2 regions of the Kocuria himachalensis genome follow, and region 1 is predicted to be linked to the other one. Evidence: predicted binding sites of a transcription regulator. Region 1 holds the regulator's gene; the other holds the start of a gene.

Region 1 (9,397 bases):
TCGTCCTCGTCGACCACCGCGATCGACAGCTCCGCGTCGGGGTGGACGTGCAGGCGCGCCAGGACATGGTCCGCGAGCCGGCCCAGCAGCTCGACGTCGACCGCGTCGTAGGCCGCGCGCTCCCCGGCGGGGACGTCCTGCGGGTCGACCTGCAGGTCGAACTCGACGGCCATCAGGCCTCCGCCCCGTCCGCGTCCGGAGCCGCCGGCGCGGCGTCGCGGGCGGCACGGGCGTCGTCCTTGCGCCGGCGCCGCTCGTTGCGGTGCCGGTTGGTCGTGTCGAAGGCGTCGTAGGCGCTGACGATCCGGCTGACCAGCTCGTGGCGCACGACGTCCTCCGCGGTCATCTCCGTGAACGCGACGTCCTGGACGCCGCCCAGCACGTGCTGGACCTGGCGCAGGCCGGAGGCCGCGCTCCCCGGCAGGTCCACCTGGGTGACGTCGCCGGTGACGACCATCTTGGAGCCGAAGCCGAGCCGGGTGAGGAACATCTTCATCTGCTCGGGCGTGGTGTTCTGCGCCTCGTCGAGGATGATGAACGCGTCGTTGAGGGTGCGGCCGCGCATGTAGGCGAGGGGGGCGACCTCGATGGTGCCCGCCTCCATGAGGCGGGGGATCGAGTCCGGGTCCATCATGTCGTGCAGCGCGTCGTAGAGCGGTCGCAGGTACGGATCGATCTTCTCGCTGAGCGTGCCGGGCAGGAAGCCGAGCCGCTCCCCCGCCTCCACGGCCGGGCGCGTGAGGATGATCCGGGACACCTCCTTGGCCTGCAGCGCCTGGACCGCCTTGGCCATGGCGAGATAGGTCTTGCCCGTGCCGGCGGGACCGATGCCGAAGACCACGGTGTGCTCGTCGATGGCGTCGACGTAGGTCTTCTGGTGGAGGGTCTTCGGGCGGATCTTGCGACCGCGGCTGGAGAGGATGTTCTGGGTCAGGGCGCCGCTGGGACGGGCGGTGAGGTCCCGGCCGATCAGCTCGAGCAGCTGGGTGATCACCTGGGGGGTGACCGCGGTCTCGCGGCCGGCCAGGACCTTCAGCTCGTCGAAGAGGGTGGCGACGATCTGCACGGGCCCGCTCGGGCCCTCGATGCCGAGCTCGAGACCCCGCGGGCTGGTCGTGAGGCCCGGGAACGCCGTCTCCACCTGGCGCAGGGTGTCGTCCCCGGAGCCGAGGCACCGGACCATCGTCTCGCGGTCGGGGAAGGTGATGACGGTGCGGGCCGTCAGGGGGTGCGTGGTGCCGGGCAGCGTCTCAGTCATGGGTCCGGCCGCGCGGGCCGTGCTCTCGCTCTCTCGTGGGTCGCCGGGGAAGGGGCGGCGGACGGGACTCGTCCTCCCTCCAGGGTACCGCGCGGTACCGGCACCGGCGGTCGCCGGGCGCACATTCCGATTTGGTATCGGTCACGGCCACCGGGGCTCCTCGGCTGGGGACGCCCCCGGCCGCTGTGCTGGAATGGTCCGGTCCTCCGGCAGGGGGACAGGTGCGGCCTCCCCCAGTGCCGGCACCGCCCCCCGTCCGATCCCGGAAAGCCGAGGTGCGCGTCCCCCCATGGCCACTGCCCGTTCCCGGCCCGAGCCCGCCCGCGGCCGGTTCCCCGTGCTCGCGCTGACCGCCGTGGGCGTCCTCGTCCTCGGCGCGTGCGGCACCGGTCCGGAGCCTGCCCTCGACGGCACGGTCACCACGCCGGGCACGGCGCCGGCCCCGTCGACCACGGCGAGCACCGCCGACGGCCGGGTGGCCACCACGAAGCTGCCCGTCTACTGGGTGGGCCGCGCGAACGGGGAGGAGCGGCTGTTCCGGGAGTTCCGGGACGCCTCCGAGGCGGCCGCGGCCGTGGACCCCATCGCGGCGGCGGCGGCGCTGATGACCGGGGCGACCCCCGCGGACCCGGACTACCGGACCCTGTGGTCCCCGGTGGACCGGGTGGGCGCCTCGACGTCCCCCGGAGGGACCATCACCGTGGACCTGCCGTCCGAGGCCTTCCGCCCGGACCTGGACGACCGCGAGGTGCGGCTGGCCCTCCAGCAGCTCGCGCACACGGTCACCGCCACGGCGGCTACGGCGGGCCTGCTGCCCAAGGGCTCGGAGGCCGAGGTGGTGGTGCTCGTGGACGGCCGGCCCGACGAGGAGGTCTTCGGGTCCGTGCGCCTCGACGGCCCCCTCCGGCCCGACGAGGGGATGGCGGCGCCGATCTGGCTCGACGAACCGCGGCAGGACGAGCGGTCCGAGGGGACCCTGACCTTCTCGGGACGGGCACTGGACGGCGTCCGGGGCTGCCGATGGACCGTGGCCGGACCGGACGGGCAGCACGTCTCGAGCGGCGCGGCGGCCGTGGTCCCGCGGGGCGACGGGACCGTCGGGTTCCGGGCCGAGCTCGAGCTGGAGCCGGGCGACTACGTGGTGACGGTCGTCGGCCGGGACGCCGAGGGCGGGACCGTGCGCGACGACAAGGACGTGGAGGTCGTCGCCGGCTGAACCGGCCGCGCCGGGCTCAGCGGGACCCGGCGGCCCAGCGGCCCAGGGCGGCGCTGAGCACCGCCAGCGCGGCCGGGCCGGCCGTGGAGCTGCGCAGCACCTCCGGACCGAGCCGCACGGCGCCGGCCCCCGCTCCGGCCATTGCCTCGAGCTCCGTGGGTGCGATGCCCCCCTCGGGACCCACGACCAGGACGATCCGCTCGACGCCCGCCCAGGGGTCGCCGGCGGCGCCCGGCATGTCGGCGAGGGAGTCGCGCGCCTCCTCGTGCAGGACCAGGCCCCGGGTCCCCGGCTCCCCGAGCAGGCGGGCGAGCTCGCGGGTGGTGCACAGGGGCAGCACCTCGGGCCAGGCCGCCCGCCGGGACTGCTTCGCGGCGGCCGCGACGGTGTGCACCCACTTCTCGTGGCTCTTGGCGGCCCGCTCCTTCTTCCACCGCACGATCGAGCGGTCGGCCTGCCAGGGCACCACCGCGTCGACGCCCAGCTCGGTGGCCGTCTCCACGGCCAGCAGGTCCCGCTCGCCCTTCGCGAGGGCCTGGGCGAGGAGGAGCCGGGGGGTGCGGGCGGGCTCGGTGGTCACCGAGACGATGCCGACCTCCATGCTGTCCCGGTCCCCCGTGCGCAGCTCCCCGGTGGCCCGGGTGCCTGCGCCGTCGACGAGCTCGAGGCGCTCACCGGGCGCGAGACGGCGCACGGCGACGGCGTGCCGGGCCTCCGGGCCGGTGACGGTGAGCGCCGCCCCGGGGCCGAGGCCGGTGAGCCGGCCCGGCTCGACCTTGAAGACCGGCAGGCTCACAGGTCGGAGAACCTGTCCTTGAGCCGGGAGAAGAAGCCGCCGGAGCCGGCCGGGGAGTTCAGGGTGGTGCCGGTGGACTGGTCCTCGCCGCGCAGCCGGGACAGCTGCTCGAGCAGCTCGCGCTGTTCGTCGTCGAGAGCCGTGGGGGTCTCGACCTCGAGGTGGACGAACAGCTCGCCCCGGCCGCCGCCGCGCAGCCGGGTGGCCCCGAGCTCGTGCAGGGTCACGGTGTGGCCGGTCTGCGTGCCGGGGCCCACGGGCACCTCGCGCTCGCCGTCGAAGGTCTCGAGGGTCACGGTGGTGCCGAGGGCCGCGGAGGTCATGGGCACCCGGACGCGGGCGTGCAGGTCGTCGCCCTGGCGCTCGAACGTGGGGTCGGGGTCGACCTTGAGCTCGACGTAGAGGTCGCCGTTCGGCCCGCCGGCGGTGCCGGCCTCGCCCTGCCCCGAGAGGCGGATGCGGTTGCCGGTCGAGACGCCGGCGGGGATCTTGACGGTCAGCGGGCGGCGGTCGCGCACGCGGCCCTCGCCGTAGCACTCGTGGCACGGGTGCTTGATGACGGTGCCGAAGCCCTGGCAGGTGGCGCACGGCGCCGCCGTGACCACGGTGCCGAGGATCGACTGGACCTGGCGCTGCACCTGGCCGGATCCGTGGCAGACGTCGCAGGTCTCGGGCTGGGTGCCCGCCTGGCAGCACGTGCCGCCGCAGGTGGGGCAGACCACGGCCGTGTCCACCGTGATCTTCTTCTCCGTGCCGAAGACCGCGTCCCTGAGGGAGACCCGGACGTTGATCAGGGCGTCCTGGCCCTGGCGCGTGCGGGACGCGGGGCCGCGCCGGCCGGAGCCGGCGCCGCCGGCGCCCTGGAAGAACGTGTCGAAGATGTCGGCGAAGCCGAAGCCCGTGCCGGGGAAGCCTCCGCCGAAGCCGGTGTCGGTGCCGTTCTCGTTGCCGGTCGCGTCGTAGACACGCCGCTTCTCCGGGTCGGAGAGGACGTCGTTGGCGTGCGAGAGGCGCTTGAAGTCCTCGGCGGCCTCGGGGCCGGAGTTGACGTCGGGGTGCAGCCGGCGGGCCTTCTTGCGGTAGGCCTTCTTGATCTCTTCCTGGCTGGCGTCCCGGGACACGCCCAGGGTCTCGTAGTGATCGCTCACCGTGGTCCGTTCTGTCGAGAGGTCTGTGGTGGGTTTCGCTGGAGGGCCCCGGGGAACGGGGCCCGCGGGGGCTCAGCCCCCGAGGATACGGGAGAGGTAGCGGGCGACGGCGCGCACGGCGGCCATCGTGGACGGGTAGTCCATGCGCATGGGGCCCACGACCCCCACCTTCGACTGCGGCCCGTAGCCGGTGGCGACGACGGCGGCCTCGGACAGGGGGCCCTCGGCGTTCTCCGTGCCGATCCGCACGGCGACCCCGCGGGCGTCCTGCTCCATCTCGGACAGCAGCCGGAGCATCACCACCTGCTCCTCGAGGGCCTCGAGGACCGGGCCGATGCTCAGGTGGAAGTCCCCGGTGGAGCGGGCGAGGTTGGCGGTGCCCGCCATGACCATCCGGTGCTCGGCTCCCCCGGCCGCGAGGGCGCCGACGGCCTCCCCCACGGCGGCGGCGGCCGGTTGCAGCGGCGGGGCGGTGCCTGCCGCCATCACCGCGAGGGCGTCCGGCACCGCGGTCAGGGAGCGCCCGACCACGGCCGCCAGCACCCGGGCGCGCAGCTCGAGCAACTGGGAATCCTCGAGAGGCGCCCGCAGCACGGCGACGCGCTGGGCCACCCGGCCGTTGGTGGGGATGAGCACCACGAGCACCCGGCCGGCCCCGAGGTCCACGACCTCGACGTGGCGCACGGTCACGCCGGAGGCGTGCGGGTACTGCACGACCGCGACCTGCTGGGTGAGCTGCGCGAGCAGCCGCACGGTGCGCTCCATGACGTCGTCGATGTCGGCGGCGTCGTCGAGCAGCCGCTGGATGGCCCGTCGTTCCGGGCCCGAGAGCGGCTTGACGGCCGCGATCTGGTCGACGAACGTGCGGTAGCCCTTGTCCGTGGGGATCCGGCCCGAGCTCGTGTGGGGGGCCGTGATCAGGCCCTCCTCCTCGAGCGCGGCCATGTCGTTGCGCACGGTGGCCGAGGAGACGCCGAGCCGGTGCCGGTCCACGAGGGCCTTGGAGCCCACGGGCTCGCGGAAGTGCACGTAGTCCTCCACGATGGCCTGCAGGATCTGCAGTCGTCTCGGATGGTTCACGTCGCTCCTCCCCGGTTCGTCCTCGCCCCCGACCCGTCCTGGCACTCGGGCGGGCACAGTGCTAACGCCGTCCAGTGTAGCCCCCGTGTCCGACGGCCGGTCCGCCGCCCGCGGTTTGGTACGCTTCCGGCTGATCCGCGCCGGACGCGCGGCACCGCGACCCGGGAGGACGACCATGAGCGACCACGGCTGGGGGCCGCGCAGCCTCGACGACGACGCCCTCGCCCGCCGCCGGCCGGTCTCCGCGGAGGTCCCGGTCGCCCCGGGGATGCTGCTGGAGGACGTCACGACCGGCTGGGTCGGCGCCGTCGTGTCCCTGGAGACCATCGGCGGCATGCGCGTGATGGGCCTCGAGGACCGGAGAGGGCGGGTCAAGGCGTTCCCCCTGGGTCCGGGCTTCCTGCTCGAGGGCGATCCCGTGGTCGTCGTCGAGCCCCGCCGGGCCCCCGCCGCGAAGAAGCCCTCCCGCACGCGCTCGGGATCCGTGGCCGTCGAGGGGTTGCGCGCGAGCACCGCGAAGGCCTCCCGCGTGTGGGTCGAGGGCTACCACGACGCCGAGCTGGTGGCCAAGGTCTGGGGGCACGACCTGGCGGTCGAGGGCATCGTGGTGGAGCCGCTGCACGGCATCGACGACCTGCCCGCCGCCGTGCGGGAGTTCGGGCCGGGCCCCGGGCGGCGGCTCGGCGTCCTCGTCGACCACCTCGTGGCCGGTTCCAAGGAGTCCAGGATCGCCGCGGAGACCATGCGCCTGCCCGGCGCCGCGGGCAACGTCCTGGTGCTGGGCCACCCCTACGTCGACATCTGGCAGGCGGTCAAGCCGCGCACGCTGGGCATCGACGGCTGGCCCGTGGTCCCGCGGGGCACCGACTGGAAGACCGGCACCGCCGCCGCCCTCGGGTGGCCGCACCGCACCCCCGGCGACCTGGGACGGGCCTGGCAGCACATCCTCTCCCGCGTGGACAGCTACGCCGATCTCGAGCCGTCCCTGCTGGGCCGGGTGGAGGAGCTCATCGACTTCCTCACCGCGCCCGGGGCCTGACCCGGTTCCCTCCCCGTGCACGGGGCCCGGCCGCGGGGCGTCACAAAGGCACACGTGCGCGGGCTCGATCCCCGGCTGTCCGGACCGGTCGGTAGGATGGTCGTGTCCCACCCACCGTCCGCGGCCCCGCCGCGGTCCCACCGCCGAAGGACATCCGTGCCCGTGCAGACCGACCCCCGATCGAGCCGCGACAACGCCGGGGCCCCGTTCGAGGGCCTCTCCCCCGTGGCCCAGCCGCTGACCGTCTCCGAGGACCACCAGTGGGCGACCCTGGCGCACTTCGGCGGCGTCGTCGGCTTCCTCCCCTCGTTCCTCGTCCACCGCGTCTTCCGCGGGCGCGGCCCGTTCACCGAGCAGGAGTCGAGGGAGGCCATGAACTTCACTCTGCTGCCGACTCTCGTGGTGGTGGCCGGGATCCTGCTCGCGCCGGTGCCGTTCATCGGGTGGTTCTTCGCGCTCGCCGCGGCCGCCGCGTGGCTGCTGCTCGCGGTCGGCTCCCTCATCGGCGGCGTCCGGGTCAACGGCGGCGAGCCGCACCTGTACCGCTTCAACACCCGGCTCTACGACCGGCTGGCCGACCGCCTCCGCGAGCGGTCCCGCGAGCGCGCCGCGCGCGGCTAACACCTTGCCCCGCTGGGGCGCCCCGGCCGGGGCGCCCGGTCCTCGCGCAGGCGGTCGTGACCGGGGCGGCCGGTCCTCGAACCGGCTCTCCCGACGGGATGCCTTCGTCAGGTGAGCAGCCGCCGCACCACGGCGTCGCCCAGGAGCCGGCCCCGCAGCGTCAGCACCACCGTGCCGCGCAGCGCCGCCGCGGGCTCCACCAGACCGTCGGCGATCAGCCCGGCCACCGCCGCACGCCCGTCCTCGGCCAGGGCGGCCGTGGGCAGTCCGTCCCGGATCCGGGCCTCGAGCATCACGCGCTCGAGGTGCCGGGTCCCCGCGTCGAGGATCTCGCGCCCGGCCGCGGGCGACTGCCGCGCGCGCACCCGGTTCGTGTAGGGCACGGGGTGCTTGAGGTTCCACCAGCGCGTCCCCCCCACGTGCGAGTGCGCCCCGGGCCCGATCCCCCACCAGTCCTGGTTGCGCCAGTACGCGAGGTTGTGCCGGCTGCGGTGGGCCCCGGCGTCCGCGCCGCCGGCGGGCCGGGCCCAGTTGCTCACCTCGTACCACTCGAAGCCGGCCTCCGCGAGCACCCGGTCCGCGAGCTCGTACTTGTCGGCCTGGTCGTCCTCGTCGATCGGCGGGACCTCCCCGCGCCGCATCCGCGCCGCGAGCTTCGTCCCGTCCTCGATGATCAGCGAGTACGCGGAGACGTGGTCGGGCGCGTAGCCCACGGCCGTGCGCACCGAGTGCTCCCAGTCGGCCAGGGACTCCCCCGGGGTGCCGTAGATCAGGTCCACGCTGACGCCCAGGCCCGCCTCGCGGGCCCACCGGACCGCGCGCGGCACGTTGTCGGGGTCGTGCGTGCGGTCCAGGACGGCGAGCACGTGCGGGACGGCGGACTGCATCCCGAAGGACACCCGGGTCACCCCCGCCGACGCCAGCACCGCCAGGGACTCGGGCGTCACGGAGTCCGGATTGGCCTCGGTGGTCACCTCGGCGCCCGCGGCGAGCCCGAAGCTCTCCCGGGCCTGCACCAGGACGGCGGCGAGGTCCTCGGCGGGGAGCAGGGTGGGGGTGCCGCCGCCGAAGAACACGCTGTGCAGCGGGCGGGGGGCGGTCCCGGAGTCCTCGAGCACCCGGCGCGCCCAGCGGACCTCCGCCGCGGCGTCGCCGGCGTAGGCGTCCTGGGACACCCCGGACCCGAGCTCCACGGCCGTGTAGGTGTTGAAGTCGCAGTAGCCGCACCGGACCGCGCAGAACGGCACGTGCACGTAGAGGCTGAGCGTGCGGTCCGCGGAGCCCTCGGCGGCGGAGGGCGGCAGCAGTCCGTCGAGCGGGCCGGGCAGGCCCTCCGGCTGGGCGGGGGCCACTACTTCTTCTTGTCCTTCGCCCCGGCCTCGTCGGAGGACAGTGCCGCGACGAACGCCTCCTGAGGGACCTCCACGCGGCCCACCATCTTCATCCGCTTCTTGCCCTCCTTCTGCTTCTCGAGCAGCTTGCGCTTGCGCGAGATGTCGCCGCCGTAGCACTTGGAGAGCACGTCCTTGCGGATCGCCCGGATGTTCTCGCGGGCGATCACCCGGGAGCCGATGGCCGCCTGGATGGGGACCTCGAACTGCTGGCGCGGGATGAGCTCGCGCAGCTTGCCGGTCATCATCACCCCGTAGGCGTACGCCTTGTCCCGGTGGGTGATCGCGCTGAAGGCGTCCACCGGCTCGCCCTGCAGGAGGATGTCCACCTTGACGAGGTCCGCGGCCTCCTCGCCCTCGGCCTTCCAGTCCAGGGACGCGTAGCCCTTGGTGCGCGACTTCAGCTGGTCGAAGAAGTCGAAGACGATCTCGGCCAGGGGCAGCCGGTAGCGCAGCTCCACCCGGTCCTCGGAGAGGTAGTCCATGCCCTTGAGCTGACCGCGCTTGGACTGGCACAGCTCCATGATCGCGCCGATGAACTCGGACGGGGCCAGCACCGTCGCGGCGACCATGGGCTCGCGGATCTCGGCGATCTTCCCCTCGGGGAACTCGGACGGGTTCGTGACCATCCGCTCGGAACGGTCCTCGAGGGTGACGTTGTAGCTCACGGACGGCGCGGTGGAGATCAGGTCGAGGTTGAACTCGCGCTCGAGGCGCTCCCGGACGATCTCGAGGTGGAGCAGTCCCAGGAACCCGCAGCGGAAGCCGAAGCCCAGGGCCGCAGAGTTCTCGGGCTCGTAGACCAGGGCGGCGTCGTTGAGCTGGAGCTTGTCCAGGGCGTCGCGCAG
Region 2 (11,477 bases), on a different contig from region 1:
CTGCTGCGCCGCGGAGGTGCCGTTGACGAGCTCGTTGTCGAGCACCTGCTGGGCGGCCTCGCCGCCGGACTGGCCGATGGCGGTGTCGCGGTCCAGGACGAAGAGGTGGTCGGGGTCCGCGGCGGCGATCGCCTCGAAGGAGACGGCCTCGCCGTGGGTGCCCTCGGCCTGGACGTCGGCGGCGGACTCGAAGCCCAGCAGGTCGAAGACGATGTTGCCGAAGCGCGAGTTCGGGCCGTAGGCGTTGACCTCGCCGGCGCTGGTCAGCACGAACATCGCGGTGCCGGCCTCGGCGGTGCGGGCCTTCGTCTCCTCGACCTGCTCCTCGATGGCGGCCAGCCGCTCCTCGACCTCGGTCTCCTTGCCGAAGATCTCGCCGAGCGTCCGGGACTGGTCGGTGAAGGAGTTCAGCGCGTCGGTCTGGTCGAGCGAGAGGTCCACGGTGGGGGCGATCTCGGCGAGCTCGTCGTAGAAGTCGGCGGTGCGCCCCGAGATGATGATCAGGTCCGGGGCGGCCTCGGCGACGGCCTCCAGGTCCGGCTCCTTCATGGACCCCGCGTTGACGTACTCGTCCGACCCGTACTCGGAGAACTGCTCCGGCAGGCTGCCGCCCTTCGGCAGGCCCTGGACGTCCTCGTCCAGCGCCTGCATCGAGTCGAGGACCCCGAGGTCGAACGTGATCACGTTCTGCGGGTCCACGGGGACGTCCGTGGTGCCCTGCGCGTGCTCCACGCTGACGGTCTCCGCCGAGGCGGCGCTCGGCGAGCCCTCCTCGGTGGTCGCCGCGCCGGAGGTCGAGCAGCCCGCGAGGGCCAGGGCCGAGACGGCGGCCAGCAGGGCGGTGGAGCGGTGTCGGAGAGTGCGGTTCATGGTCTTCCTTCGTGCAGGGGGCGCCGGCGTGCTCCGGGGCGGAGGACACCGGCGGGGTCCGGTGGGCGCGACGAACCCGCACACCGGTGTGCGGGGACGACGGGGAGGGCACCGCTGCTCGGCCGAGGTAAGGGTTGCCTTACCGCTCAACCTAGAGGGTCGTGCGGGCGTGAGGCAAATCATTGGCGAACACCGGCGTGACGTAATTCGTTCAGCGCCGTTCCCGGCCGCCCCGCCCATTGGCACTCGCCTTGACCGACTGCCAGCCCCCTCCTACAGTTGGCCTTGGCACTCTCCGGGTGAGGGTGCTAAGGGCCAGGCGATCGACCGGCACCGCGACGGCGGTCGGTGCGCCGACCGGCCCGAAGCCCGACGGCGGGCTCCGCCCGCGGTCGCCCACCGTTTTCCACCCCTACAGACAAGGAGAGATCGTGTCGGTCTCCATCAAGCCTCTCGAGGATCGCATCGTCGTCCAGCCGCTCGCCGCTGAGCAGACCACCGCGTCCGGTCTCGTCATCCCGGACACCGCCAAGGAGAAGCCCCAGGAGGGCAAGGTTCTGGCCGTCGGTCCCGGTCGTGTCGACGACTCCGGCAACCGCATCCCGGTCGACGTCAAGGAGGGCGACGTCGTGATCTTCTCCAAGTACGGCGGGACCGAGGTCAAGTACAACGGCGAGGAGTACCTGGTGCTCCCGGCCCGCGACGTGCTCGCCGTCGTCGAGAAGTAGACCGGGCCGCACCGACCCGGCGCAGACCGCGCAGTCCTGACGAAGGGTGCCCGCCGCACGCCCCGCTGTTCCGGCGGGCCCGCGGCGGGCACCCTTCGCCGATCCAGATCCCCGACATCCGCTGGCGACCCCAGCCACCCCAGAAGGAGCTCTTCGCCCATGGCCAAGCAGCTGGCGTTCGACGACGCCGCCCGCAAGTCCCTCGAGAACGGCGTCAACAAGCTCGCCGACACCGTCAAGGTCACCCTCGGCCCGCGCGGGCGCAACGTGGTGCTCGACAAGAAGTGGGGCGCCCCCACCATCACCAACGACGGCGTGACCATCGCCCGCGAGGTCGAGCTCGACGACCCGTACGAGAACCTCGGGGCCCAGCTCGCCAAGGAGGTGGCGACCAAGACCAACGACGTCGCCGGCGACGGCACCACCACCGCCACCGTGCTCGCCCAGGCCCTGGTCAAGGAGGGCCTGCGCAACGTGGCCGCCGGGGCCGACCCGCTGAGCCTCAAGCGCGGCATCGAGAAGGCCGTCGAGGCCGTCTCCGAGCGCCTGCTCGAGAACGCCCGCCCCGTGGAGGGCGCCAACGTCGCCCACGTGGCGACCATCTCGGCGCAGGACCCGGCGATCGGCGAGCTCATCGCCCGGGCCTTCGAGACCGTCGGCAAGGACGGCGTCATCACGATCGAGGACGGCTCGAGCACCGAGGTCGAGCTCGACGTCACCGAGGGCATGCAGTTCGACAAGGGCTACCTGTCCCCGTCCTTCGTGACCGACGCCGAGCGCCAGGAAGCGGTCATGGAGAACTCCCTGGTGCTGCTGTACCAGGGCAAGATCTCCTCCGTCCCGGAGCTCATGCCCGTGCTGGAGAAGGTCCTCCAGGCCAAGAAGCCGCTGACCATCATCGCCGAGGACGTCGAGGGCGAGGCCCTGTCCACCCTGGTGGTCAACAAATTGCGCGGCACCCTCGACGTCGTGGCCCTCAAGGCCCCCGGCTTCGGCGACCGCCGCAAGGCGATCCTGCAGGACCTCGCCGTCCTCACCGGTGGCCAGCTCATCACCAGCGAACTGGGCATCAGCCTCGACCAGGTCACGCTGGAGCAGCTGGGCACCGCCCGCCGCGTCACGGTCACCAAGAACACGACCACCCTGGTCGACGGCGGCGGCACCCAGGCCGAGATCGAGGACCGGGTCGCCACGATCCGCGCCGAGGCCGAGCGCAGCGACTCCGAGTGGGACCGCGAGAAGCTGCAGGAGCGCCTCGCCCGCCTGGCCGGCGGCGTCTCCGTGATCAAGGTCGGCGCGGCCACCGAGGTGGAGGCGAAGGAGCGCAAGCACCGCATCGAGGACGCCGTGTCCTCGACGCGCGCGGCCCTCGAGCAGGGCATCGTCTCCGGCGGCGGCACCGCCCTCGTGCAGGCCGCGAAGGTCCTCGACGAGTCCGACCTCGGGCTCACCGGCGACGCCGCGACCGCCCTCGGCATCGTCCGCCGCGCCCTCCGGCAGCCGCTGTACTGGATCGCCCAGAACGCCGGCCAGGACGGGGCCGTGGTGGCCTCCCGCGTGGCCGAGCTCGAGGCCGGCCACGGCTACGACGCCGCCACCGGCGAGTACGTCGAGATGGTCGGCGCGGGCATCATCGACCCGGTCAAGGTCACCCGCTCGGCGCTGCAGAACGCCGCGTCCATCGCGGCGCTCGTGCTGACCACCGAGACGCTCGTGACGGACAAGCCCGCCGACGACGACGGGCACAGCCACCAGCACTGACCGACAGCACCGACCCGGCTCGCCCTCGGACCCGTCCCACCACCGGTGGGGCGGGTCCGTCGCCGTCCCGGGGTGCGCACCGTGACCTCCGGTAGAGTGCGGGGGTCCGCCCGACCACTGCCGCGCCCCCAGCGGCACGGTGTTCCCAGGAGATGCCCATGACGACCCTCGGTGAGCAGAGCACGCCCGCCGGTGTCGAGCCGGCCACGGCCCGGCGGGTGGCCCGGTACGCCGGGTTCCGCCCCGAGGTGCAGGGGCTGCGGTTCGTCGCGGTGCTGCTCGTGGTGGTCTACCACGTCTTCCTGGACCGGGTGTCCGGGGGCGTGGACGTCTTCCTGCTGATCTCGGCGTTCTTCCTGACCCTGTCCTTCGTGCGCAAGCTCGAGGCGGGGCGCCCGCTGGCGCTGGGACGGTACTGGCTGCACGTGTTCAAGCGGCTGCTGCCCCTGGCGGTGCTCACCGTCCTGGCCACCCTGGTGCTGGCGTGGTGGTTCTTCCCGGAGGCGCGGATCGACCGGGTCCGCACGGAGGCCCTGGCCTCGGTGTTCTACGTGGAGAACTGGGCGCTGGCGCTGGCCCAGGTGGACTACTACGCGGCCGACGACTCCACGGCCTCCCCGTTCCAGCACTTCTGGTCCCTGTCGGTGCAGGGACAGGTGTTCCTGCTGTGGCCGCTGGTGTTCGGGGCGGCGTGGCTGGTGTGCCGGAGCGGGCGGTGGCGGCCGGTGCCGGTGCTGGCCGTGTGCTTCGGGCTGATCTTCGCGGTCTCCCTCGCGTGGTCGGTGCACACGACCGCCACGGACCAGGCGTTCGCCTACTTCGACACCCGGGCCCGGCTGTGGGAGTTCGCCCTGGGCTCGCTGCTGGCTCTGGCGGTGCCGTACCTGCACCCGCCGCGGGCGATGCGCGTGGCGCTGGGCTGGGCCGGGATGGCCAGCATGGTCTCGGTCGGGGTGCTGATCGACGTGCAGGGCGCCTTCCCGGGATGGATCGCGCTGTGGCCGCTGCTCTCGGCGGCGGCGGTCATCGTCGCCGGACAGTCCGGCTCCCCGTTCGGCCTGGACCGGCTCCTGGCCTCCCGGCCGCTGGTGCGGCTGGGGGACGCCTCGTACGCGCTGTACCTGGTGCACTGGCCGCTGCTGATCACCTACCTGGTGCTGCGGGACCGGCCGGTGGCCGGTCCGCGGTCGGGGGTCGTGATCATCCTGGTCTCCCTGGTGCTGGCGGTGGCCGCCACGAAGCTGGTGGAGCGCCCGTTCCAGCGGTGGGCGTGGCCCGAGCGGGACAAGCGGCGGCTGGCGGTGTCCGTGGCGGTGAGCCTGGCGCTGGTCGCGGTGCCGGTGCTGGTGTGGCAGCAGGCCGACGCGCGGCGGGCGGCGGTGCTGGCGGAGCAGGCCGCCCGCAACAATCCGGGGGCCGCGGTGCTGGAGCCGGGCTTCGAGTTCCGGGGCGACCCGGACGCCCCGACCCTGCCCCTGGCCTCCGCGCTGGGCGACGAGTGGGTGGGACTGCCCGAGCCCTGCTCCGGGGCGTTCGCCCCCGAGCAGGAGGTCCTCGAGCAGTACTGCCGCCAGAGCCCGGCCCTGCCGGATCCCGAGCGCACGATCGCGGTGGTCGGCAACTCCCACATGGAGCAGTTCATGGGCGCGGTGATCCCCCTCGCGGAGGAGCGCAACTGGCAGCTCGTCGCCGTGCTGCAGCCGGGCTGCGCCTTCGCGGTGCGCCCGGAGGGGGACGCGTGCCACGCGGGCAACGACGCGGCGATCGAGTACGTGGAGCGGCTCGCGCCGGACGCGGTCATGACGACCTCGACCTACGCGGCCCGGATGGACGGCCCCGCCGAGGCCCTGGTCGGCGGGTTCCCGGAACTGGTCGACCGCCTCACGGGCCAGGGCATCGACGTCGTCGGCTTCCGGGACAACCCCCGGTTCGACTTCAACCCCTACGAGTGCGCCGAGCGCCACGGCCAGGACGCCGAGCAGTGCCGCGTCCCCGTCGAGCAGGTCCTGGCCCCCGTCAACCCGGCCGACGCCCTCCAGGACCGGAACGGCTTCGCCTCGCTCGACCTCACCGACCTCATCTGCCCGGAGGGACTGTGCCGCCCCGTGGTGGGCAACGTGCACGTCTTCTTCGACCCGCACCACCTCACGTGGACCTACGCGCGGACGATGGCGCCGGCCCTCGAGACGCGGCTCCCCGGCACGCTGCTCCAGGAGGTGCCCTCGTGAGCACGGTGCAGGCCGGTGCCCCGCGTCCGGGGCCGGGGGCCCCGTCCGCGGACGGCCCCGGAGGCGTCGATGCGGCCACGGCCCGGCGGGTGGCCCGGTACTCCGGGTTCCGCCCCGAGGTGCAGGGGCTGCGGTTCGTCGCGGTGCTGCTCGTGGTGGTCTACCACGTCTTCCTCGGCCGGGTCTCCGGCGGCGTGGACGTCTTCCTGCTGATCTCGGCGTTCTTCCTGACTCTGTCCTTCGTGCGCAAGCTCGAGGCGGGGCGCCCGCTGGCGCTGGGACGGTACTGGCTGCACGTGTTCAAGCGGCTGCTGCCCCTGGCGGTGCTCACCATCCTCGGCACCCTCGTCCTGGTGGCCGCCGTCTACCCCGGCTCCGACGCCGGGCAGTGGCGGTCCGAGGCGCTGGCCTCGGTGTTCTACGCGGAGAACTGGGCGCTGGCGCTGAGCGCCGTCGACTACTACGCCGCCGACCACTCGACCGCGTCGCCGTTCCAGCACTTCTGGTCCCTGTCCGTGCAGGGACAGGTGTTCCTGCTGTGGCCGCTGATCTTCGCCGCCACCTGGCTCCTCACGCGGCGGGGGACCCTCCGGCCCGTCCCCGTCCTGGTCGCGATGTTCGGCGCCGTGTTCCTGGCCTCCCTGGCGTGGTCGGTGCACAGCACGGCGGCGCAGCAGGAGTTCGCCTACTTCGACACCCGCACCCGGCTGTGGGAGTTCGCCCTCGGATCGCTGCTCGCCCTCGCCCTGCCGTACCTGAGGCCGCCGCGGACCGCCCGAGTGGCCCTGGGCTGGCTGGGGCTGGCCAGCATGGTCTCGGTGGGCGTGCTCGTCGACGTGCAGGGGGCGTTCCCCGGGTGGATCGCGCTGTGGCCGCTGCTCTCGGCGGCCGCGATCATCGTGGCCGGCCGGACCGGGTCCCCGTTCGGGCTGGACCGGATCCTCGCCTCGGCGCCCCTGGTGCGGCTGGGGGACTCCGCCTACGCCCTCTACCTCATCCACTGGCCGGTGCTGATCACCTACCTCGTGCTGCGCGACCGGCCCATGGCCGGGCCCCGCTCCGGGGTGGTGATCATCCTCGTGTCCCTGGTGCTCGCGGTGCTGGCCACCCGGCTGGTCGAGGACCGGTTCAAGGCCTGGGCGTGGCCGGAGCGGAACAAGCGGCGCCTCGCCGGGGTCGTGGTGCTCTGCCTCGCCCTGGTCGCCGCTCCCGTGCTCGCCTGGCAGCACGTGGAGGACCGGCGTGCCGACCGGATCCAGTCCGAGGCCGTCCGCAACAACCCCGGGGCCGCCGTCCTCGAGCCCGGCTTCGAGTTCCGCGGCGACCCGGACGCCCCGACCCTGCCCCTGCCGGAGGACCTGCCGAGACAGCCCGCCTCCCTCGGCGAGGCCTGCCCCGAGGACCTCGCCCTGCCGGAGGAGCTCCGCCGCTTCTGCCACGAGAGCGTCGCGCAGGCGGCCCCCGAGCGGACGGTGCTCGTGCTCGGCAACAGCCACCTGCAGCACTGGCTCCCCGCGCTGCGGCCCCTCGCGGAGGCCGAGCGGTGGCGGGTGCTGACCTGGATCCAGCCGGGCTGCTTCTACGCCGCCGCCGAGGACCAGCCGGGCTCGGAGAGCTGCCGGGCCTGGTTCGAGGGCGCCGAGCAGATGATCGGCACGGCCGACCCCGACCTCGTCGTGGTCCAGTCGACGTTCACGGACCAGGAGAGGGAGTTCCTCCGGCCCGGCCTGGAGCAGCGGATCCGCGAGCTCACCGACCGCGGGATCCCCGTCGTCGGGATCCGCGACACCCCCCGCTTCCCGGAGGCGCCGGCCGAGTGCGCAGTGCTGAACGGGGAGGACGACCCCCGGTGCACCTTCACGCACCCCATGGTGGGCACGCCCGATCCCGCGCTGCCGCTCGCCCGCGAGCTGCCGCTCTACTCGACCCTGGACCTCACCGACCTGATCTGCCCGGCGGGGCAGTGCCCGCCGGTCGTCGGCAACGTCTACGTGTACTGGGACGACGACCACCTCAGCCGGGTGTACTCGCAGAGCGCCGCCCCGGTCTTCGGCGAGCGGTTCCGGGAGGCCCTCAGCACGGACGGCCTCCGGCCCTGACCAGCACCCGGCCGCGGCGCCGGGACCCGCCGTGGGCACCGCCCCGCGCCGCCGTGCAGCCGTGCCGTGCGGCGCCGTCCGCGCCGGGACGCCCCCTGCCTCGGCGCCGCAGCACGGCGCCCCGTGCCTCGGCGCCGCAGCACGGCGCCCCGTGGGCGGGTGCCCCGCGCCGCGCCGGTCGTGCGATAAGGTCACGACGGGCCTTCCCCCGGCCCCGCCCCTCGTTCTTCCCCCTCGTTGTCCCCCTCGTTCTTCCCCCTCCGTTCGTCCTCCCCCCGTTCCCCCCTCCCGGCGCCGCCCCGCGGCCGCGCCGGGGACGCTCCCCCCTGGAGGTGCCCCGTGGCCACCGTGCACGCCACCGCTCCGCAACCGTCCACCGGGACCTCCGCAGGCGAGGACGCGGCGCAGCGGCGGGGAGGCCGGTACTCCGGGTTCCGCCCCGAGGTGCAGGGGCTGCGGGCGGTGGCGGTGCTGCTCGTGGTGGTCTACCACGTCTTCCTCGGCCGGGTCTCCGGCGGCGTGGACGTCTTCCTGCTGATCTCGGCGTTCTTCCTGACCCTGTCCTTCGTGCGCAAGCTCGAGGCGGGACGGCCCCTGGCGCTGGGACGGTACTGGCTGCACGTGTTCAAGCGGCTGCTGCCCCTGGCGGTGCTCACCATCCTGGCCACCCTGGTGCTGGTGGAGCTGTTCTACCCGGGCTACGACGCCGGGCAGTGGCGCTCCGAGGCGCTGGCCTCGGTGTTCTACGCGGAGAACTGGGCGCTGGCGCTGAGCGCCGTCGACTACTACGCCGCCGACCACTCGACCGCGTCGCCGTTCCAGCACTTCTGGTCCCTGTCCGTGCAGGGACAGGTGTTCCTGCTGTGGCCGCTGGTGTTCGGGGCGGCGTGGCTGATCGCGCGGAGGACCCGGTGGAGCCCCGTGCCGGTGCTGGCGGTGATCTTCGGGCTGGTCTTCGCGGCCTCCTTGGCGTGGTCGGTGCACAGCACGGCGGCGCAGCAGGAGTTCGCCTACTTCGACACCCGCACCCGGCTGTGGGAGTTCGCCCTCGGATCGCTGCTGGCCCTGGCCGTGCCCTGGATCCGGCCCGGCCGCAGGGGGCGCGTGGCACTCGGCTGGGCCGGGCTGCTGAGCATGGTCTCGGTGGGCGTGCTCGTCGACGTGCAGGGGGCGTTCCCCGGGTGGATCGCGCTGTGGCCGCTGCTCTCGGCGGCGGCGATCATCGTGGCCGGGCAGTCCGGGTCGCGCTTCGGCCTGGACCGGATCCTCGCCTCGGCGCCCCTGGTGCGGCTGGGGGACTCCGCCTACGCCCTCTACCTCATCCACTGGCCGGTGCTGATCACCTACCTCGTGCTGCGCGACCGGCCCATGGCCGGTCCCCGCTCCGGAGCGGCCATCGTCCTGGTCTGCCTGGTGCTCGCGGTGCTCGTCACCCGGCTGGTCGAGGACCCGCTCAAGCGCTGGGCCTGGCCCGAGCGGAGCCGGCTGCGGCTGGCCGCCGTGATCGTCGTGTGCCTCGCGGCGGTCGCGGTCCCCGTGACCGCGGCCCGGGTGGCCGAGGAGCGGCGGGCCCTCGAGATCTCCGCCGCCGCCGACCGCAACAACCCCGGGGCGGCCGCCCTGCTGCCGGGCTTCCGGTACCAGGGCGACCCGGACGCCGAGACCATCCCCGTGATCACCGGGGAGCCGTACGCCAAGCCGTCGCTCGGCGAGCCCTGCCCGCCCGGCACGGGGATCGACGAGCGCTTCCAGCAGTGGTGCTTCGACACCGTCCCGAACCCCGAGCCCTCCGCCACGATGCTGGTCATCGGCAACAGCCACGTGCACCAGTGGATCCCGGCCGTCGAGCTCCTGGCCGAGCGCAACGACTGGCGCGTGGTCACCTACATCCGCGGCAACTGCCTGTACGCCCTGCCGGAGGAGCAGGTGGCCGACCACGAGGCGTGCGCCCGCTGGCTCGAGGGCACCGACCCCGTGGTGGAGGCCGTGGGCCCGGACCTGGTGCTGGTGCAGGGCACCCGCAGCACGGACGAGGACCAGGAGCAGTTCACCCCCGGGATGGAGCAGCGCATCCGCGGGCTGGCGGAGCGCGGCATCCAGGTGGTCGGGCTGCGTGACAACGCCCGGTTCGACTTCGTCCCCGCACGCTGCGCCGCGGACCACGGGGCCGACGCCGCCGAGTGCACCGCCTCCCACGTGATCCTGGGCCCGGACAGCCCGCTGGCCCCGGTGGCCGAGCTGCCGCGGGTCACGATGGTCGACATGGGAGACCTCATCTGCCCGGACGGCACCTGCGCCCCGGTCGTCGGCAACGTGTTCACGTACTGGGACAACAACCACCTCACCGTCGAGTACGTCCGGACCCTGGCGCCCCTGTTCGCGGAACGGGTCGAGGAGGCCCTGCTCGCGGACGGGGCCGGGTTCCCCGTCGGGTCGTGAGAGCGGCCACAGCCGTCCGCCGGCCGGGGCCCGGCCCGTAGAATGGGTGCGACTCCCTCGAAGCTGAAAGGCCCCACCGTGTCGGATACCGCCGTCCCCACCGCCCTGTCCGAGGACCCCTTCGGGTTCACCGGCCTGACCTACGACGACGTCCTGCTGCTGCCCGGCAACACGGACGTCATCCCGTCCGAGGCGTCGACGCGCACCCGCCTGTCCCGGCGCATCAGCCTGGAGGTTCCGTTGCTGTCCGCCGCCATGGACACCGTCACCGAGTCCTCGATGGCGATCGCGATGGCCCGCCAGGGCGGCATCGGGGTGATCCACCGCAACCTCTCGATCCAGGACCAGGCCGAGCACGTGGACCGGGTGAAGCGCAGCGAGTCCGGGATGATCACCGACCCCGTGACCATCTCCCCGGAGGCGACCCTCGAGGAGCTGGACCGGCTCTGCGGCTACTACCGGGTGTCCGGCCTGCCCGTCGTGGACGCCGAGCAGAAGCTGCTGGGCATCATCACCAACCGCGACACCCGGTACCTGCCGGAGAGCGAGTTCCCGCGGCGACGGGTGCACGAGATCATGACGCCGATGCCGCTGATCACCGGCAAGGTCGGGATGGCGAAGGACGACGCCCACCAGCTGCTGGCGACCAACAAGATCGAGAAGCTGCCGCTCGTCGACGACGACGGCCGGCTCACGGGCCTGATCACGATCAAGGACTTCACCAAGGCCGAGCAGTACCCCCACGCCACCAAGGACGACGAGGGCCGGCTGCGCGTCGGCGCCGCCGTCGGCTTCTTCGGCGACGGCTTCGAGCGGGCCATGACCCTCGTCGAGGCCGGCGTGGACGCCCTGTTCATCGACACCGCCAACGGGCACTCCCAGGGCGTGCTGGACATGATCGCCCGGCTCAAGGCGGAGACCGCCGCCGCGCACGTCGACGTCATCGGCGGGCAGGCGGCCACCCGCCACGGCGCACAGGCCATCGTCGACGCCGGCGCGGACGCCGTGAAGGTGGGCGTGGGCCCCGGCTCGATCTGCACCACCCGCATCATCGCCGGCGTGGGCGTCCCCCAGATCACCGCCGTCAACGAGGCGGCGAAGGCGGCGATCCCGGCGGGCGTGCCCCTGATCGCCGACGGCGGCCTGCAGTACTCCGGCGACATCGGCAAGGCACTCGTGGCCGGCGCGGACTCCGTGATGGTCGGGTCCCTGCTCGCCGGCTGCGACGAGTCGCCGGGCGAGCTGATCTTCGTCAACGGCAAGCAGTTCAAGACCTACCGAGGAATGGGCTCCCTGGGGGCCATGCAGTCCCGCGGCAAGAACACCTCCTACTCCAAGGACCGCTACTTCCA

The links. Region 1 encodes HrcA, which represses chaperone genes, less so after heat shock. Its sites were predicted from a motif close to TTNGCACTCGNNNNNNNCGAGTGCNAA; they were not measured.
Region 2: a site for HrcA is predicted at 1,110-1,136, ahead of groES (co-chaperone GroES). Genes of this name have one in related genera too.

The regions. Positions count from the first base shown of each region.
Region 1 covers NZ_BAAGPL010000008.1:38,799-48,195, reverse strand. The annotation lists gene ybeY (rRNA maturation RNase YbeY) at 1-173, opposite strand, end outside; gene ACYVM4_RS05725 (PhoH family protein) at 173-1,258, opposite strand; gene ACYVM4_RS05720 (GerMN domain-containing protein) at 1,548-2,474, shown strand; gene ACYVM4_RS05715 (16S rRNA (uracil(1498)-N(3))-methyltransferase) at 2,491-3,270, opposite strand; gene dnaJ (molecular chaperone DnaJ) at 3,267-4,418, opposite strand; gene hrcA (heat-inducible transcriptional repressor HrcA) at 4,491-5,498, opposite strand; gene ACYVM4_RS05700 (DUF3097 domain-containing protein) at 5,674-6,537, shown strand; gene ACYVM4_RS05695 (DUF4870 domain-containing protein) at 6,694-7,158, shown strand; gene hemW (radical SAM family heme chaperone HemW) at 7,266-8,510, opposite strand; gene lepA (translation elongation factor 4) at 8,510-9,397, opposite strand, start outside.
Region 2 covers NZ_BAAGPL010000005.1:199,544-211,020, reverse strand. The annotation lists gene ACYVM4_RS04375 (siderophore ABC transporter substrate-binding protein) at 1-870, opposite strand, end outside; gene groES (co-chaperone GroES) at 1,302-1,598, shown strand; gene groL (chaperonin GroEL) at 1,758-3,359, shown strand; gene ACYVM4_RS04360 (acyltransferase family protein) at 3,518-5,587, shown strand; gene ACYVM4_RS04355 (acyltransferase family protein) at 5,584-7,686, shown strand; gene ACYVM4_RS04350 (acyltransferase family protein) at 8,026-10,125, shown strand; gene guaB (IMP dehydrogenase) at 10,204-11,477, shown strand, end outside.